3 regions of the Ligilactobacillus ruminis ATCC 27782 genome follow, and region 1 is predicted to be linked to each of the others. Evidence: predicted binding sites of a transcription regulator. Region 1 holds the regulator's gene; each other region holds the start of a gene.
What was found. The regulator NrdR, encoded in region 1, represses ribonucleotide reductase genes. The targets are predictions, from matches to a motif close to ACACNATATATNGTGT.
Positions count from the first base shown of each region.

Region 2: nrdD (anaerobic ribonucleoside-triphosphate reductase) is a predicted target of NrdR. The motif match lies at 2,275-2,290, and genes of this name have one in related genera.
Region 3: pnuC (nicotinamide riboside transporter PnuC) is a predicted target of NrdR. The motif match lies at 1,390-1,405, and genes of this name have one in related genera.

Region 1 covers NC_015975.1:1,133,492-1,139,187, reverse strand. The annotation lists gene polA (DNA polymerase I) at 1-1,559, shown strand, start outside; gene mutM (DNA-formamidopyrimidine glycosylase) at 1,569-2,399, shown strand; gene coaE (dephospho-CoA kinase) at 2,396-2,986, shown strand; gene nrdR (transcriptional regulator NrdR) at 3,144-3,629, shown strand; gene LRC_RS05700 (replication initiation and membrane attachment family protein) at 3,645-5,012, shown strand; gene dnaI (primosomal protein DnaI) at 5,018-5,696, shown strand, end outside.
Region 2 covers NC_015975.1:809,007-814,702, reverse strand. The annotation lists gene nrdD (anaerobic ribonucleoside-triphosphate reductase) at 1-2,014, opposite strand, end outside; gene LRC_RS04150 (TIGR01440 family protein) at 2,354-2,917, shown strand; gene LRC_RS04145 (ammonium transporter) at 3,077-4,387, opposite strand; gene LRC_RS04140 (phosphoenolpyruvate carboxykinase (ATP)) at 4,574-5,696, opposite strand, start outside.
Region 3 covers NC_015975.1:11,498-17,193, forward strand. The annotation lists gene LRC_RS00055 (DUF1002 domain-containing protein) at 240-1,241, opposite strand; gene pnuC (nicotinamide riboside transporter PnuC) at 1,505-2,266, shown strand; gene LRC_RS00065 (DHH family phosphoesterase) at 2,515-4,530, shown strand; gene rplI (50S ribosomal protein L9) at 4,546-4,995, shown strand; gene dnaB (replicative DNA helicase) at 5,029-5,696, shown strand, end outside.

The DNA.
Region 1 (5,696 bases):
TAAGAGAATTTCTTGAAAATAAAAATAAGACTCTTGACGTGTTTGACGGAAAGAAAACTTATGTCTCGCTCAAACGTTTGGGAATTGAAGCAGAATCAATCGATTTTGACCTGTTATTGGTATCTTATCTTTTGAATAATACCGACAACAGCAACGATTTGGGGCAGCTTTGCCAAAAACAAGGCTATTTTGGCGTAAAAAGCGATGATGAAGTTTATGGAAAAGGTGCTAAAAAGGAAATTTGCGCTGATGAGACGTTTTTTGAGCATTTGAGAAGCAAAGTTTTTGCGATTGCCTTTTTGAAACAAAAATTAATGCAAAAATTAAAAGATAATTCTCAAGATCATTTATATTTTGAAATCGAACGCCCGCTTTCAATCGTGCTCGCTAAGATGGAAATTGCCGGAATCAAAGCCGACAAAGAGACGCTTGAAACGATGGGAAGTCGTTTCAAAGAAAAGATAAGCGATCTTGAATCATTGATTTATCAAGAAGCCGGAGAAACATTCAACATCAATTCACCTAAGCAATTGGGAATGATTTTGTTTGACAAACTAGGGCTTCCAGGTGCCAAGAAGACAAAGACCGGCTATTCAACGGCAGTCGGTGTCTTGGAAAAACTCAGAGGAAACGATATCGTTGATAACGTGCTTTTATATCGTCAATTTGCCAAGCTCAAGTCGACTTACATTGACGGACTCATCAAAGTGATGGATCAAGATGAGAAGGTGCACACGCGCTACACGCAAACGTTGACGACAACGGGAAGGTTGTCTTCGGTTGAACCCAACCTTCAAAACATCCCCGTTCGCTTGGAAGAAGGAAGAAAAATCAGGCAGGCTTTCATTCCGAGTCACCAAGGATGGGAAATTTTTTCATCAGATTATTCGCAAATTGAGTTGAGGGTCTTGGCACATATTTCAAAAGACGAGAATATGCAAAAAGCATTTAAAGACGATTTTGATATTCATGCCAATACGGCGATGAAAATTTTTGGATTGAGCAGTCCTGACGAGGTAACGCCGAATATGCGTCGTCAGGCTAAAGCCGTCAATTTTGGAATCGTCTACGGAATCAGTGACTTTGGACTTGCACAAAGCATCGGATGCAGAAGAGATCAGGCTAAAACGTTTATGGAAACGTATTTTGAATCTTTTCCCGGCGTTAAAAGATATATGACGGAGATTGTGGAGCTTGCAAGAAATCAAGGATACGTTGAAACGCTTTTCAAACGTCGCCGCTATCTTGAAGGGATTCGTTCAAAAAATTTTAATCAGCGTTCGTTTGCTGAAAGGACGGCTATGAATACTCCGATTCAGGGAAGTGCTGCTGATATTATCAAGGTTGCGATGATTAAGATGCAGGAGACGCTTGAAAAAGAAGAACTTAAAGCCAGAATGCTTTTACAGGTTCATGACGAACTGATTTTTGAAGCGCCTGAAGAAGAAATTCCCGTGCTTGAAAAACTTGTTCCGAGCGTGATGGATTCTGCAGTTAAGTTGGATGTTCCGCTTAAAGTTGAAAGCGGACATGGCAAAACATGGTTTGATACGAAATGAGGTAGAATTATGCCTGAATTACCGGAAGTTGAAACGGTCAGACGTGGCCTTAACAGACTGATCAAGGGCAAAACGATTAAGGACGTCAATGTTTTATATGACAAGATAATCGTGGGTTCCAAGGATGAATTTTGCAAAAAACTCAGCGGGAAAAAATTGCTTGATGTCGATCGACGCGGAAAATATCTGTTATTTCGCTTTTCAGGCGAATTGACGATGGTTTCTCACTTGAGAATGGAAGGAAAATACTTTGTCAGGCGAAAAGGAGAGCCGGTTGAAAAGCACACGCACGTGATCTTTTATTTGATGGACGGAAGCGAGCTTCATTATAACGACGTTCGCAAATTTGGGAGGATGGAACTGTTTAAGACAGGTGAAGAAACCACTCTTTCCGGGATTTCTAAGCTTGGTCCCGAACCGACCGAGAAAAATTTTGATTCTCAAAAATTCTATGAAGGACTTCAAAAAAAGAAAAAGCCGATTAAGACGGCTCTGCTTGATCAAACGCTTGTTGCAGGGGTCGGGAATATTTATGCTGATGAGGTGCTTTATATGGCAAAGATTCATCCTTTGACGCCTTGCAATGAGCTCAGCAGAAAGCAGGCCGATTGTTTGAGAAATTCAATCATCGATGAGCTTGAAAAAGCGATCGAGAAAGGCGGGACGACGATCAGGAGCTATGCCAACGCCTTCCTTGAGGAAGGATCATTTCAGTTCTTTTTGCAAGTCTATGGAAAGACTGGTGAAAAGTGTGGACGATGCGGTACTCCGATTGAAAAAATAGTCGTCGGACAGCGCGGTACGCATTATTGCCCGAATTGTCAGGTGATGAAAAAATGAGCAAGATATTGGGCCTGACAGGCGGGATTGCTTGCGGAAAATCAACGATCAGCGCCTATTTGAAAGAGTTTGGTCTTCCCGTGATCGATGCTGATGAGTGTTCAAGAGCCGTTGTTGAAAAAGGCTCAATCGGACTTGAAAAATTAACGGAAATATTTGGCAACAAAATTTTAAAAAACGACGGAACGCTTAATCGAAAAGCTCTTGGTCAGATCGTTTTTTCAAACAGCGAACAGCTTTCATTGCTAAACTCTGTTATGGAACCTCTGATCAGAGAGGAAATTTCTCGAAGGCTGAATCAAGAAAATAATGCCGATCTCGTTGTTTTGGATGCTCCGTTGTTGATTGAGCAGCATTACGATAAAATTTGCAATTTTATAATGACGATTGATGTTCCGAAAAAAATTCAGCTGGAACGTTTGATTGAACGAGACAAACTTTCTGAAGATGAGGCAAAAAGTCGAATCGAGAGCCAATTGAGCTCACGGGAAAGAAACGGTTTTGCAGACGTAGTGATTGATAGTTCAGGAACGGTTGAACAGACCCGCAAACAAGTGATAAAATGGCTAAAGACGATAAATGTTTAGATAAACGGATATGTGGGGTATAAAGAAGACAATCCGAAAATGCTTGCAAACTGAACTGCAAGCAACTAAAAAAGAAGAAAGGAGAGGCGGGGCGACTTTTTAAGTTGCGGATTATCCTTCCAACGGTCAAAGACGTTGGTATCCCGCCCTTAAACTAATGAAATGTCCACATTGCCATAAGAACGGCTCGCGAGTAGTCGACAGTCGTCCTGCTGATGACGGTCATGCCATCAGACGACGTCGCGAGTGTGAAAATTGCGGTTATCGCTTTACGACTTTTGAAAGAATTGAAGCAGCTCCGTTGCTTGTCGTAAAGAAAAACGGACTTCGCGAAGAATTCAATCGCGAAAAAATCATGCGCGGAGTGATGCGTGCTGCAGAAAAGCGACCGGTACCGATGGATGATATTCAAAATTTGGTTGATCAGGTCGAAAGCAAAGTTCGGGCAGCGGGAAGCAACGAGGTTTCCAGCCAACTGATCGGTGGCTACGTAATGGATCTTTTGGCCAAGGTTGACGATGTTGCCTACATTCGTTTTGCCAGCGTGTACCGCGAATTTAAAGACATGGGTGCCTTCGTGAACGAGCTTCAGGAGTTGATGGCTCGCGAAGATCAGGAAAAAGGTTCGGATGCCAAAAAGTAAAAGGGATGTGAGTCGATGGAAAATGGGTTGAATATTCTTTCGCCGAAAGACAGATGCGTAATTTGTTCTGAGGAAAGAAAGAGTTTGCTGTCTTCCGAAACGGTGATCTTTCTGTATCAGCCGATTATGGGTGCAGATGCAGCAGCAGTTCACGCTGTTTTGGCATCTTCAGCGACAACCGTTCCGAGAAAAAGCGGACATCTGCCTGAAATCGGTGATATCCTAAAAACCTTGGATATGGAAATTCCGCGGTTTTATGAGGCTTGCTGCAAATTGGAAGCACTTGGATTGCTGCGGACTTTTGTGCACGATGTCTCCAATGAACGCAGAATGATCTATCAGTTGCTTTTGCCGCTTAGCGGGCAGGAATTTTTTAAGCAGACCGTTTTAGATACGTTGTTGCTGTTAAGCGTCGGAAGAAGACGCCATGCCCAGCTCAAGCAGTTGTTTGCACCAAATGTCTTTGCCTATTCCGAAAATTCAAAGGAAATTACCAAGACCTTAGCTGATGTGTTTGACGTCAGAAAAGAAAATATTCAAAATTTGCAGATCAATCGCGTCAAGAACGAATCTCTTTTGGAGAAAAGCGAACTGAACTTTGATCTAAAATACTTCAAACAGCTATTGAAACATTCTTTTGTTGAAGAAAAGGAAGTAATGGAGCATTTGGATGAGGTGAAGACGATGGTTTTACTGTATGGTCTGGATGAACTTCAGCTTGTCAAGCAGCTTGAAAAAAGCTTCAACGTTGCAAACAACAGGGTCGACTTTTCTTTATTCAAGCGGTATGTCAACGAAGAATTTGAATCAGCTCTTGAAAAGCCTGCTCGCAATGAAAAAGAAATCAGCGCAGAATCAGCTAAAAGTACATCGAGGTTATCATCTGAAGATCGTCAGCTTGTCGAAGCTTGCAATTACTATGCCCCGCTTGAATTTCTGGAAGCGTTGAAGAACGAGCAGGGCGGTTATGCTTCTAATATCGAAAAATATGTTGTCGGAAACGTCGTTAAGGCCAATGTTTTGCCGGGTTCCGTCATAAATGTCATTTTGCACTATTTTTTGTGTGACGAAGACAATGATCAGCTTAGCGGAAAAGTCAGCACTCGGTTTGAAGAATTCTGCAACCAATTTGCTAAAAGAAAGATCAGCGATCCCGTAAGCGCAATGGACTATCTGAAAGGCGAAGTCGAAAAAAACAAGCAAAAGAAACAGCAAAGGCGGATAAGTGCCCGTAATGGTCAAACGAGAAAAAAAGTTCAAAAAGCAACATTGACCGATTGGGACGAACTTGCACAAAAACAGAATGCTGATTTGGACTACAAACATGATTTGGATGAGATTGAGAAGTTGCGGAATCAGATTAAAAATGCCAAAGGCAGGTGAACTTGATGGAAGACGTAGGTCAAAAGATGACGGAATTGATGGAAAAATACCACTGGGAAGAAAAAGTCAGGTCCGTTTACAAAGAAGTATTGAAATCCCCAGAAATTGTCGCATTTATCAAAGAGCATCATGATGAGCTGGATGCTGACGAAATCAGGAGGAGCATGTCAAAGTTTATCGAGTACTTGAATTTTAAAAAGGATCGTGATGCCGGAAAGAAAACGTTTATGCCAGGATACTGTCCAAAGTTAATCATGAGCTCCAAACACGTTCAAATCGTGTATTTGCCGACAAAAGAAAACCTGAAACAAAAGCAGCAGCGCAAAATCAAGCAACGCGTAAGGGCAATCAGCGTCCCGAGGTCGATCAAAAATGCAAGCTTGCAAGAATACGGAACAATGACGAAGGGAAGAGCGGCAGCTTTGAAACAGGCATTGATTTTTGTCAGATCTTATGCGGAAAATCCAAACGAATTTCACAAGGGACTATATCTTGAAGGAAAATTTGGCGTTGGAAAGACGTATCTTTTGGGAGCAATCGCAAACGATTTGGCAGAAAACGGCTTTTCAACAACAATCTTGCATGTCCCGACATTCATCTCTGATCTTAAGGCGCTTCTTGGCGATAAAACAACTGGCAGGACGGTTGCGGACGCCGTTAACGAAGTCAAAAATGCTCCAGTGC
Region 2 (5,696 bases), 320 kb from region 1:
CGCACGTTGGACACTCAAAGCCGCGCTCCGTCGCTTTGAATTCGCCTTGAAAACCGCACTTATAGCAATGATCGATCGGCGTATTGGTTCCAAGATAGCCGACCTTATCATAAGCCCAATCCCAAACGGCTTCCAAAGCTTTCGGATTTTGACGCAAATTAGGGTATTCACAGTAATGAATAAACCCGCCTGAAGCATATTTCGGATAGTCCATTTCGAATGAAAGCTTCTCAAATGGAGTCGGATGCTTTCTGACGTCATAATGAAAACTGTTCGTGTAGTATTCCTTATCCGTAATATCTTTAATCTTGCCGAATTTTTCAGTATCCAACCGACAGAAACGATCCGTCAGCGACTCGCTTGGAGTCGAGTAAACACTATAATGATAGCCGCTTTGCGCAGACCACTCTACACAGGCATCGTGCAATTTCTTAACGATTGACAGCGTAAAATCATGAGCTTCCTTGTTATGTTCCCAGTTCGGCCCATAGAAGACTGTTCCGACTTCATATAGGCCGATATAGCCCAATGAAACCGTTGCACGTTCATTTTTAAACAACTCATTTACGTCTTCTCCCGGCTTGAGACGCTTGCCAAATGCACCGTATTGATAAAGAATCGGAGCATTTTCAGGAATGGCATCCAAAACGCGCTTGACTTTGAACTTGAGCGCAGTATGACATACGTCAAGGCGTTCATCGAATATTTCCCAAAAAAGATCCATGTCGCCATTTGATTCAAGTGCGATTCGCGGAAGGTTCATGGTCACGACTCCGAGGTTCATTCGGCCTGAATTGACTTCATTTCCTTCATCGTCTTTCCAGCCTTGAAGAAAAGAGCGACACCCCATCGGTGCTTTGAAGCTTCCAGTCAGTTCAACTATCTTGTCATACATCAAAACGTCAGGATACATGCGTTTCGTAGCACACTCAACCGCAAGCTGCTTGATGTCATAATTTGGATCGCCAGGCTTGAGATTCAAGCCTTTTTTCAACGTAAAAACGAGTTTCGGAAAAATTGCCGTACGTTTTTCGCGACCGAGTCCTGCAATTCTGATTCTCAAAATCGATTTTTGAATCTCACGAGAAATCCAGGAAGTTCCAAGGCCAAATCCGAGCGTTGTAAACGGCGTCTGTCCTTGTGACGAAAACAGGGTATTGATTTCGTATTCCAAAGCCTGCATCGCATCGTAGATATCTTTTTTGGTCCTTTTCTTGGCAAATTCGACTTGCTTTTCAGGATTTTCGATGTAATCCCTGGATTCAGCCAAATGTTTCTCATAATTACGCATTGCAAACGGTTCAAGAACCTCATCCACACGGTCTGCCGAACACCCGCCATATTGACTGGAAGCCACGTTTGCAATAATCTGAGACATTTGTGCCGTTGCAGTTTGAATCGAATGAGGACTTTCAACCTCTGCATTTCCGATTTTAAATCCGTTCGTCAGCATTTCTCTGAAATCAATCAGACAGCAATTCGTCATCGGACTCCACGGAGTATAGTCAAGATCATGATAATGAATGTCGCCGCGAAGATGTGCTTTGGCAACATGTTCAGGCATCAAGCGCAATCCAAGCGTTTTGCCAACCGTTCCCGCGGTCAGATCGCGCTGCGTATTGAAAACGTTGCTGTCCTTATTGGCATTTTCATGCACAAGTGTCGGATCCTTCTTTTGAAGTCGTGTCAAACGTTCAGTAGGATCCGTTTGTTTTTGCCATTCTTCTTCCTTGACCTTGTGTTTAGTGATGAAACTTTCAGCTTCATCGTCAAAATTGTTTTCTTTCAAAGTCGCAATGACTGCATCATAGATTTCAGCCGTTTCAACCGTATCTTGATCGACAAATTTATTAATAACCGACCAAATCAATTCATCGCTTTGGTCTTCCAAACCGAGGGCGCTGAAAATATATTTTAATTTATATGACGCAAAGGGCATCCTGTATCCATCGCGCTTGATGACCGACCCCGGCCTTTTTGTCACTTTTTTTTCATCATTTTTTAATTCAATCATTCAAGTCAACCCCCGAGTCAAAATTTTCATTATCATTTGCCAGTATAAAAACAAGCTGTTCCGTTCATGTAAGGTCGGTATGTCTCCCTGACCTTCCAGCATATTCTATATTATAACGAAAACAACAAAAACACAATATATAGGGCCTGAAGAAAAATAACAATGCTAGATATAGAGCGTGTGAAACTTTTATAAAAACCTTTTTACATTGGGGTTGACTGCCTGTGAAACATTTTTATTTCAAAAAACATGAAGCACCGACACAATATATGGTGTTATAATTGATACAATAACTCGGGATGACGGAAAGTTTCCCGATAATTATGAGAAGGTGAAATTTTGGAAATCGATTTAAACAAGATTACAGAACAAATACGGAGCGGATTAACCGAATTGCTGAATCAAGCAAACCTTCATGAGGGCGATCTGGTTGTTTTAGGATGCAGCACAAGCGAAATTCAAGGTAAGCACATTGGAAAATACCCCAGCGTCGACGTTGGCCGTACGGTTGTTTCTGCCGTTATGGAAGTTTTAAAACCGCGAAAGCTGTATTTGGCCGTCCAAGGATGCGAACACTTGAATCGCGCCCTTGTCGTCGAAAGAAAAATCGCTGAAGAAAAAAACTTCGAAATCGTCACCGTTTTTCCAAGCGAACATGCCGGCGGATCTTGCCAAATCGCCGCATTCGAGCAAATGGACGATCCCGTTGAAGTTGAACACGTCATCGCGCAGGCAGGAATGGACATCGGAGATACGTCAATCGGCATGCACGTAAAATTTGTCCAAATTCCGGTCAGAACGTCCGTCAAGGAAATCGGATTCGCGCATGCAACATATCTTCGCTCACGTCCGAAATTAATTGGAGGAGAACGTGCAAAGTACAAGTGGGATCCATTCGGATAGTGCTTTGATTCAGCTGGTTTTTTCATTCCCGGCTTAAAATACAGTCAAATTTGCTGCGTGAAAAGCATAATCAAAAAGGCAGCCGTGCTCAAAAACACGGTTGCCTTTTTAGTCTCAATCTTCAATCAAGTCAAAACAATATCCGTACGCGTCGTTTTTCTATCTGTATCTTGGCCCGTTGTCCCCCATCAAATGAGCCAACTGACCTTGAAACTCGCTTCTGTATCGTTCGATCTCATGGCTGCCTGCAGAAGAATCAACGGCTTCCCCGTGTTCCCCGGCATCCAAACCAACAATTTCTTCTTCTTCAGTAACACGCATCGGAATAAAGCAACGCAAAATCGCAATCAAAATAAATGATAGCACGGTCGTAAAAATAATCGTTACGACGGTCCCCATGATTTGTATCAAAAACAAATGGACTCCGCCGCCGTAGAAAAGACCATTTTCAACGATGCCCGAGTTGGCAGCCTTCGTAGCAAACACGCCTGTCAATACGGATCCGGCAATGCCTGAAACGCCATGACATCCAAAAGCGTCAAGAGGATCATCAAATTTCATCTTTGGCTTGATGTGAGTAATGAATGCGAAACTCGTGCACGTGCAAATAATACCGATGAAAAATGCTCCAACGACCGTAACATAGCCTGCGCCAGGCGTAATGCCGACCAAGCCGCATAAAGCACCCGTACATACACCGACAAGCGTTGGTTTTCCGTCAACCTTCATTTCAATCAGCATCCACGCCATCATTGCGCTGCCGGTTGCAACAGTAGTCGTAATAAACGCCTGCAAAGCAATCTTGTCGGCTGCCAAAGCCGAGCCGGCATTGAATCCGTACCATCCGATCCAAAGAATGGCCGTTCCAAGAAGAACCCAGGGAAGATCATAGTGTTCCGTTTCACGCTTCAAACGAGGTCCAAGACAAATTGAAAGAATCAATGCCGTGATCCCGGCATTAATATGAACAACGGTCCCACCGGCAAAGTCAAGCACTCCTGCTTTGAACATTAATCCTGACGGGCTCCAAACCATATGTACGAGCGGATAATAAATAACTAAAGTCCAGCAGATAATAAAGACAAGCAAAAAATTGAATCGCATGCGTCCAACAATGGCTCCAACAAACAATGCGGGTGTAATCAATGCAAACATCATTTCAAAAATCAAATAAGTTCCAAGGTTGATTCCGGCATCCTTATTCACGATTGAACCGATATTGACGCCGCTTAAAAACAAATGCTTAACTTGCCCGATAATGCCGCCAATATCGCCATTAAAGCAAAGCTCATATCCGACAAAGCAAAACAGCAAAACCGCCACTCCACAAATAATAAAAACCGAAAGCATCGTATTGACAACGTTCTTTCTTGAAACCAAGCCCCCATAGAAGAAAGCCAATCCAGGCGTCATACAAAAAACCAAAATGCTGGAAACGATCAAAAAGACCGTATTAGCTCCATTCAACATATCAACCATTCCCTTCTGCTTTATGTCATAAATTCTAACACAGCTTTAGCTAATTGCAAGCGATTTTTAAGAAAAACATTATAAAAACGTTTTCTTGTGTAAAAAGATATAACATAAATCGATTTATTTTGATTTTGAATTTCAGGTAAAAAAAGAGACTGAATTCAATCATTCAGTCTCAAAAAATTATTTAATCTTTTTAATCATTCCGTTCAGACAATCAGTGATTTCTTCAGGAAGCTGTGCATGCGGATGCGTTTCTTCATATCTTTCGATCCAATCACGACGAATTTCAAATCGACTGGCAAGTTCTTCTTTATATTCCTCATCTGAAAAATCCAGGGCATAGCCGTCAAGCGGCATATAGCTCATGTTGTCAAGCGGCCCGAACGGTTTCCAAACATCAGCACCGGTTGCAATGTCTTCAAGAATCTTCAGCGTTAAGTTCTTATCGATATCCCGTCCATTAAAATCAGCAGTATTGACAATATAGCAATCAACGCCATTTTCAAACAATTCCTTAAAATCGGCATAGTCTTCAGAAAGAAGATAAGCCCTGAAAGGATCGGCAAAAGGCTCAATCACTAATGCATCTCTAGCCGTTTTCGCAACGTTTTCAGCCGTCGAACGTTTGGTTGCAAGCGTCACGCCGAAAGTTGCTGCAGTCACCGGATCCTCAAGTTTGACGACCGGAGGCAAACTGTTGTCTTTCATGATCCAAAAAATCGACGTTATCGGTGCTTTTTCACGATCAACGCGGTTAACTGAAGCATAACGCGACTTAATCGTACGTCCATTGCCATTGCGAAGGTCTTCCGTTACCAAAACTTTTTTGCCGTCAGCGTCCAAAGTTACGCCAACATTCATCACGGTTGTAAAATAGTTCGTTTCCTTCGTCCCCGGCAGATAATCGTTTGTCTTATCAAAATATGACGGTTCAAGCGCAACTGAGCTCCCGTCTTTTCGATTGATCACGAACGCATCGTCATGCAAAACAGTAATATCGAACTTGCCGTTATGCTTTGCGTGAGTCAACGTTGACTTTCCGGACCCTGAAAGTCCGTAAAATGCAAAAACCTTGTCATCCTTGTCTTTGAAATGAAAAGCCTTTTCTCCGCCATGACAAGCAGCATAGCCGTTTCTGTGAGCAGTTGCCCAAGCAAGCGTCAAGGTCGCTTTCTTCAATTCCCCGAAATAGCGCAATCCCAAAACAGCCGCTGCGTTGTGCTTGGCATCGATAATTACGAGACCGTCAGGATAAGCTGCATCATGCCACGATGGATCGGCATAAAGATAGATATCGCCTTCA
Region 3 (5,696 bases), 940 kb from region 1:
TCAAAAAAGCGCATTTTGCTCGTAATCGAGGACCGGCTTTTTCTGGGCAAATCTCAAAAATCGCGGTTTTGCCCGTAATCAGAGAATGGAGCACAGATTGAGACAGCGCTGCATTTGTCAAAAAAGTCACTCATAAGAAAAATGCCGGACAAAATCAGTCGCAATTCGACCGACTTGTCCGGCATTCATTTAATTCAAGATTTTACAAATCCTAACGTAATTATTTAATCGGAAACCGATCAGCTGAACAGACCTTTGATCCAGTCGACGAATTTTTGCCAAAGACTCTTGGCTTCTGAAATCGTCTTTTTTCCTGACTGGCTGTTTGCCCAATTCTTTGCTTTGTTCATCAGGTTTCCGGCCGAGTTCTTAACGTTGTTGATTGTGTTGTCAACGTTTTTGACGTAGTTTTTGCTGGAAGAAATCGGCGAATTTTGGAAGTTGAACAAAGCATTCGTAATCTGCGTAACGTTGGTTGAAGAAGTCTTGTCTTCGATGCCGCGCTTTTCAAGCGCTTTGTTCAGCATATCCTGAATATCTTGCTTGGTTGCAAGATTTTTGTTGTCTTGTTTCATTTCCGCCAACTGCTTTGAAACGTCGCCGATTGCCGCCATTAGTTTGCCCGGGTAGGTTTTATCGTCTTTGTTGGCGTCAATTGCTGGTTGCGTTGCTTCAAGCATTTGGTTGGCCGTGGAAGTGTTTTTCGTATTGAGTGAAACGCCGTCGGTTGCGAGGGCTTTGTAAACGCCCGTCAAGGCCGATTCGCCTGAAACGGGGCGGTTTGCGGTGACAACGATGCTGACGTCCGTGACGCCGGCCATTTGTGCGACCATTGCGTATTGTTGTGAAGTGACCTTGGTGATATTGTTTTCACCGTCATAGTTTTTGATGTTGACCTTGACGCCTGAACCGGGATCGCCGGGAGCGATTGCGACCGAACTGATCATTGCGGCATCCGTCGTGCTGTCCTGCTGACTGATGTATTTGGAATAATCGGCTGCCGTGGCGGTCAGCTTCTTGAATGAAGAATCAGACTGGAAAACGTCATCGAGTCTGGAACGAACTTCTGAGCTTGTACCAGCACCGTAAACGACGTAGGACGAGTTCAGGGTATGCGTTGAGCCGGAGCTTGAGGAATCATCTGTTCCGTCAGCAAATACAGTGCTTGCGCCTGCTGAAACTCCGCTCAAAGTCAAAGCTGCCAAAAAAAGGGCAGCGGCTTTCTTGAAGTTAAATTTCATTTTTTATCCTCTTTTCTGAAATTTTTCAATTCCACAACCAAGTAAATTATAACATGTAACGTATTTGTAATATTTCAAGAAAAAGTAAAATTGTGCGAATTTTCAGTGTTGTCGAAAACGGAGAAACAAATGTCTGATTGATATATAAACACAATATATAGTAGGTACAAATTATTGTTGATACCTCATCTTGAATTTTTCCTTGAAATAAGGTTGTGAAGGCCCTATAATAAATTATGTTTTATACAGGGAGGAATTTAGAGATGTTTGATCGCTACAAAGACGTTTTGATGCATTTGTCGGAGTATTCGCATAATGTTTTTCGCAAAGGTTATTTTTCATGGCTGCTTAATCAGTGCAAAGGATGGGGGACGTTTAGTTACGCTTTATTGACGTTCAACTTCGTTTTGCAGGTGATTTCGCTCGTTCAGTCGATTTCTCAAGCACCGCTGCAGTCAATTATCGCATTCATTGGCGGCAATCTGTCCGTTGCCTGCGTCATCGGGATTTCCAACCGTTCGGGGATTCAGGGCTGGGCAGGCGCAATTTCTGCGATCTGCATCGCAACCACCGGATTCATGGCCGGAAATTTCGCAACTGCTTGGGAACAAATCGGCTACCTGTTGTTTCTTGATCTGTTTTGCATCCTTGATCCTAAATGGAACAACGACATCCAGGCAGAAAAGTTTGAAAGCTGGGTCGAATGGCTCAAATACTTGATTTTCTTTGGGGCTGCATGGGCCGTAATCTACTTTATTTTCAGCATGACAAGCGATCCGCGCGTTTTTTTGGACAGTTTGAATCTGGCAATGGCGATTACGGGTTCTTTGCTTGAACTCAATCGCAAGCGTGAGCAGTATTACGTTTGGACGATTTCATCCGTTTTTACGATTGCTCTTTGGACTCAGACGATGCTTCAAGGCGACGGAAATTTTGCTTTGATTTTCAGTTATTCCATCTTCTTCTTAAACGATATGTATGCATTCTTCAGCAAGCACGGCTGGTTTAAAAGTACGAACGAATAATTGTTTTGAGAGTCTGAGGCTGGGAAAAAATATTTTACGCACAAATCAGGACTTGGCTGGACGGCGATTGTCATGCATACGAAAAAACCGGATCAGATTTGCAATTGATGGCAAATCATCCGGTTTTTTAATTTGAGGCATCGTTTTTTCAAAGCCTCTCCTTTTTTTGTGCTTAATGATAACCGCATGTGGTAAAATTGTACGGTAGAGCAGTTAATTGTAAGATAGAAAATTTTGGGGCTGATTTTATGCAAAAAGAACCTGAAAACAAGTCTAGTCAGATTCCAGAGTTCTTGAAGAACGAGCAGTTGAGAAAGCTGACCCTGATTCTTTTTGGGGCAGTTGTTTTGTGCATTGCATTTTCCTTCATGCTAAATGCAGTGCTCGGATTGATTATTCTTGTTTTAAGCATCATAACTCTTGTTGTTGCTTATGACGGCTTGAAACAGATTGCTTCCGATACGTCCGAATATATCTCTGATCTGTCTTATCGCATCAAGCGCGGTGAGCAGGAGGCGTTGATCAAAATGCCGATCGGGATTTTGTTTTATGATGATCATGAACGCATCGAATGGTACAATCCTTATATGCAGCGGTATTTTTCGCGCAAGGATATTTTGGGAAAGAGTCTGAGCGAAGTTGATGAGGAGCTGGCAGATCAGCTCAAAAACCATCGCGACGAAAAGAAGGCAACAGAGGTCAAGCTTCACGGAAAGTCGTATTCGTTCATTGTTCAAAAAGACATAAATGCCGTTTTTTTGATGGACGTTTCATATTATGCGGCCATCAAAGAACAGTATGAAGATTCGCGAATCGTTTTGGGACAGCTGTTCTTGGACAATTATGACGAAGTGACCAAAGTCATGAATGACAAGGATTTGTCAAATCTTGACAACTTCATTACGAATACTTTGTCCGATTGGGCACGAGAATTCGAAATCTTTTTGAAACGAGTCGATGACGATCATTTCTTTATTTTGGCCTATACCGGAGCGCTCAAGAAGCTTGAAGAAGAAAAGTTCAAGATTTTGGACGTGATTCGCGAACGCACGTCGAAGCGAAACTCACCGCTGACGCTTAGCGTCGGAATTGCTTACGGCGGAGATGATTTAGCGGAACTTTCGCGACTTTCGCAAAACAATCTCGATTTGGCTTTGGGACGCGGCGGAGATCAGGCGGTTGTCAGAGAAATTGCCGGTCAGGCACGTTTTTACGGCGGCAAGACCAATCCGATGGAAAAGCGGACGCGTGTCCGTGCACGGATGATTTCCCAGGCGCTAAACGAACTGATGATGCAGTCTGATGATATTTTTGTGATGGGCCATGCTTACCCTGATATGGACGCCATGGGTGCTTGTCTTGGGTTGAGACGGATTGCGACCATGAACGGCAAAAAATGCTGGATCGTCTTGGACAAGGACAATCTGCATTCCGACGTGCTGCGGCTGCTTAAAGCTCTGGACCAGTATCCTGCAATCAAGGGTTCGATCATTTCACCGAAAGATGCGTTGGAAAAAGTTCAAAAGAACAGCTTGCTCATCATGTGCGACCATTCAAAACCATCGATTTCGATTTCGCCCGAATTATATGAGAAGATGCAAAATCGTGTCATGGTGATGGATCACCACCGTCGCGGAGAGGAATTTCCCGATAATCCGATTTTGGTTTATATCGAACCATATGCAAGTTCGACCTGCGAACTTATTACGGAAATGTTTGAATATCAAGGACGAGACAGCGAGCCAATCAACAAGATCGAAGCTACTGCCATGCTGACCGGCATCATCATTGATACCAAGTCGTTTTCGATTCGAACCGGCACGAGAACGTTTGATGCCGCAAGCTATCTGCGCTCGGTCGGAGCTGACCTCGGGATGGCGCGTCACTTTATGAAAGAAAGCGTTGCAAGCTATATGCAGCGAAGTCATTTGATTGAACGCACTGAATTTGACGAACAAGGCAATGCGATTTGCTGCGGTGAAGACGGCAGAATATACGATCCGGTCATTGCGGCTCAGGTTGCGGATTCTTTGCTTGGCGTTTCAGGGGTCGAAGCTTCATACGTGATCACGTTCAGAAAAGAGAATCTAATCGGTATTTCGGCACGAAGCAACGGCGAATTCAACGTCCAGGTCGTCATGGAACAGATGGGCGGCGGCGGACATTTGTCAAATGCCGCAACTCAGATCAGCGGTAAAACGATTGCGGACGTTCACGAAGAACTGCTGACGATTATTAAAAACGCGCGTGAAAATCAAGAATAGAACGGAGGAACTGGAATGAAAGTTATTTTTACACAAGATGTCAGAGGAAAGGGAAAACGTGGTGAAGTTAAGGAAATGGCCGATGGGTATGCCAATTTCCTGATCAAGGAAGGCAAGGCCAAGCGTGCCAATGCTCAGGCGATGAGCGAACTCAAAGGTCAAAAACGTGCTGAGGCAAAGAAGGAAGCCGAACTTTTGGCGGAAGCAAAAGAATTAAAAGAAAAACTCGAATCGGGCGATTATGTCGTTGAGCTGAAAGCCAAAGCCGGAAGCGACGGCCGTTTGTTCGGATCAATCACGTCAAAACAAATTTCGCAAGCGATTCAACAGCAATTCGGTTTGAAAATCGACAAGCGCAAGATGGAACTTGCCGCTCCGATTCGCTCAATGGGGTATGTCAACGTTCCGGTTAAGCTTCACAATGACGTAACGGCTAAAATTCGCGTTCATATTTCGGAAAAATAGCCGCGATTCAAGTTTTCGGAAAGGATGAACAGTTTGGATAACGATCTTTTAGCCGGCAACATGCCGCCCCAGGATATTAGTGCCGAAAAAGCGATTCTGGGTGCGATTTTCCTGAATCCTGAAGCCTTGGCCGATGTCATGGAACAAGTTGAGCCTGACGATTTTTACAGTCGTCAGCATCAGATTTTGTTTCAGTCGATGATTGAACTGAACGATGCCGATCAGCCGATTGATGTCTTGACTATGAAATCTTCTCTGGAGACTAAAAATCAGTTGGATGATGCCGGCGGCGTTGCTTACTTGGCGGAATTGGCCAACTCGGTTCCTTCTGCCAGAAATGCGGCTTATTATGCCAAAATCGTGTCTGCAAAATCGCGCTTGAGGCAGCTGATCAGAACCTCGACGGACATCATTGCCCTGGCACAAAAACAGGATGACGACGTTGAAAATATCCTTGATGAAGCGGAACGTCAGATTATGGACGTTTCTGAGAGACGCAATAAAGCAGGCTTCAAGCCGATTCGAGAAGTCGTCGACGAAGTTTACAATCATTTGTATGATTTATCGAATAATAAAAGCGATATTACCGGGCTTTCAACTGGTTACGACAAACTCGATAAAATGATTTCGGGGCTTCAGCCTGACAACTTGATTATTTTGGCAGCGCGTCCTGCCGTCGGAAAAACGGCATTTGTTTTGAA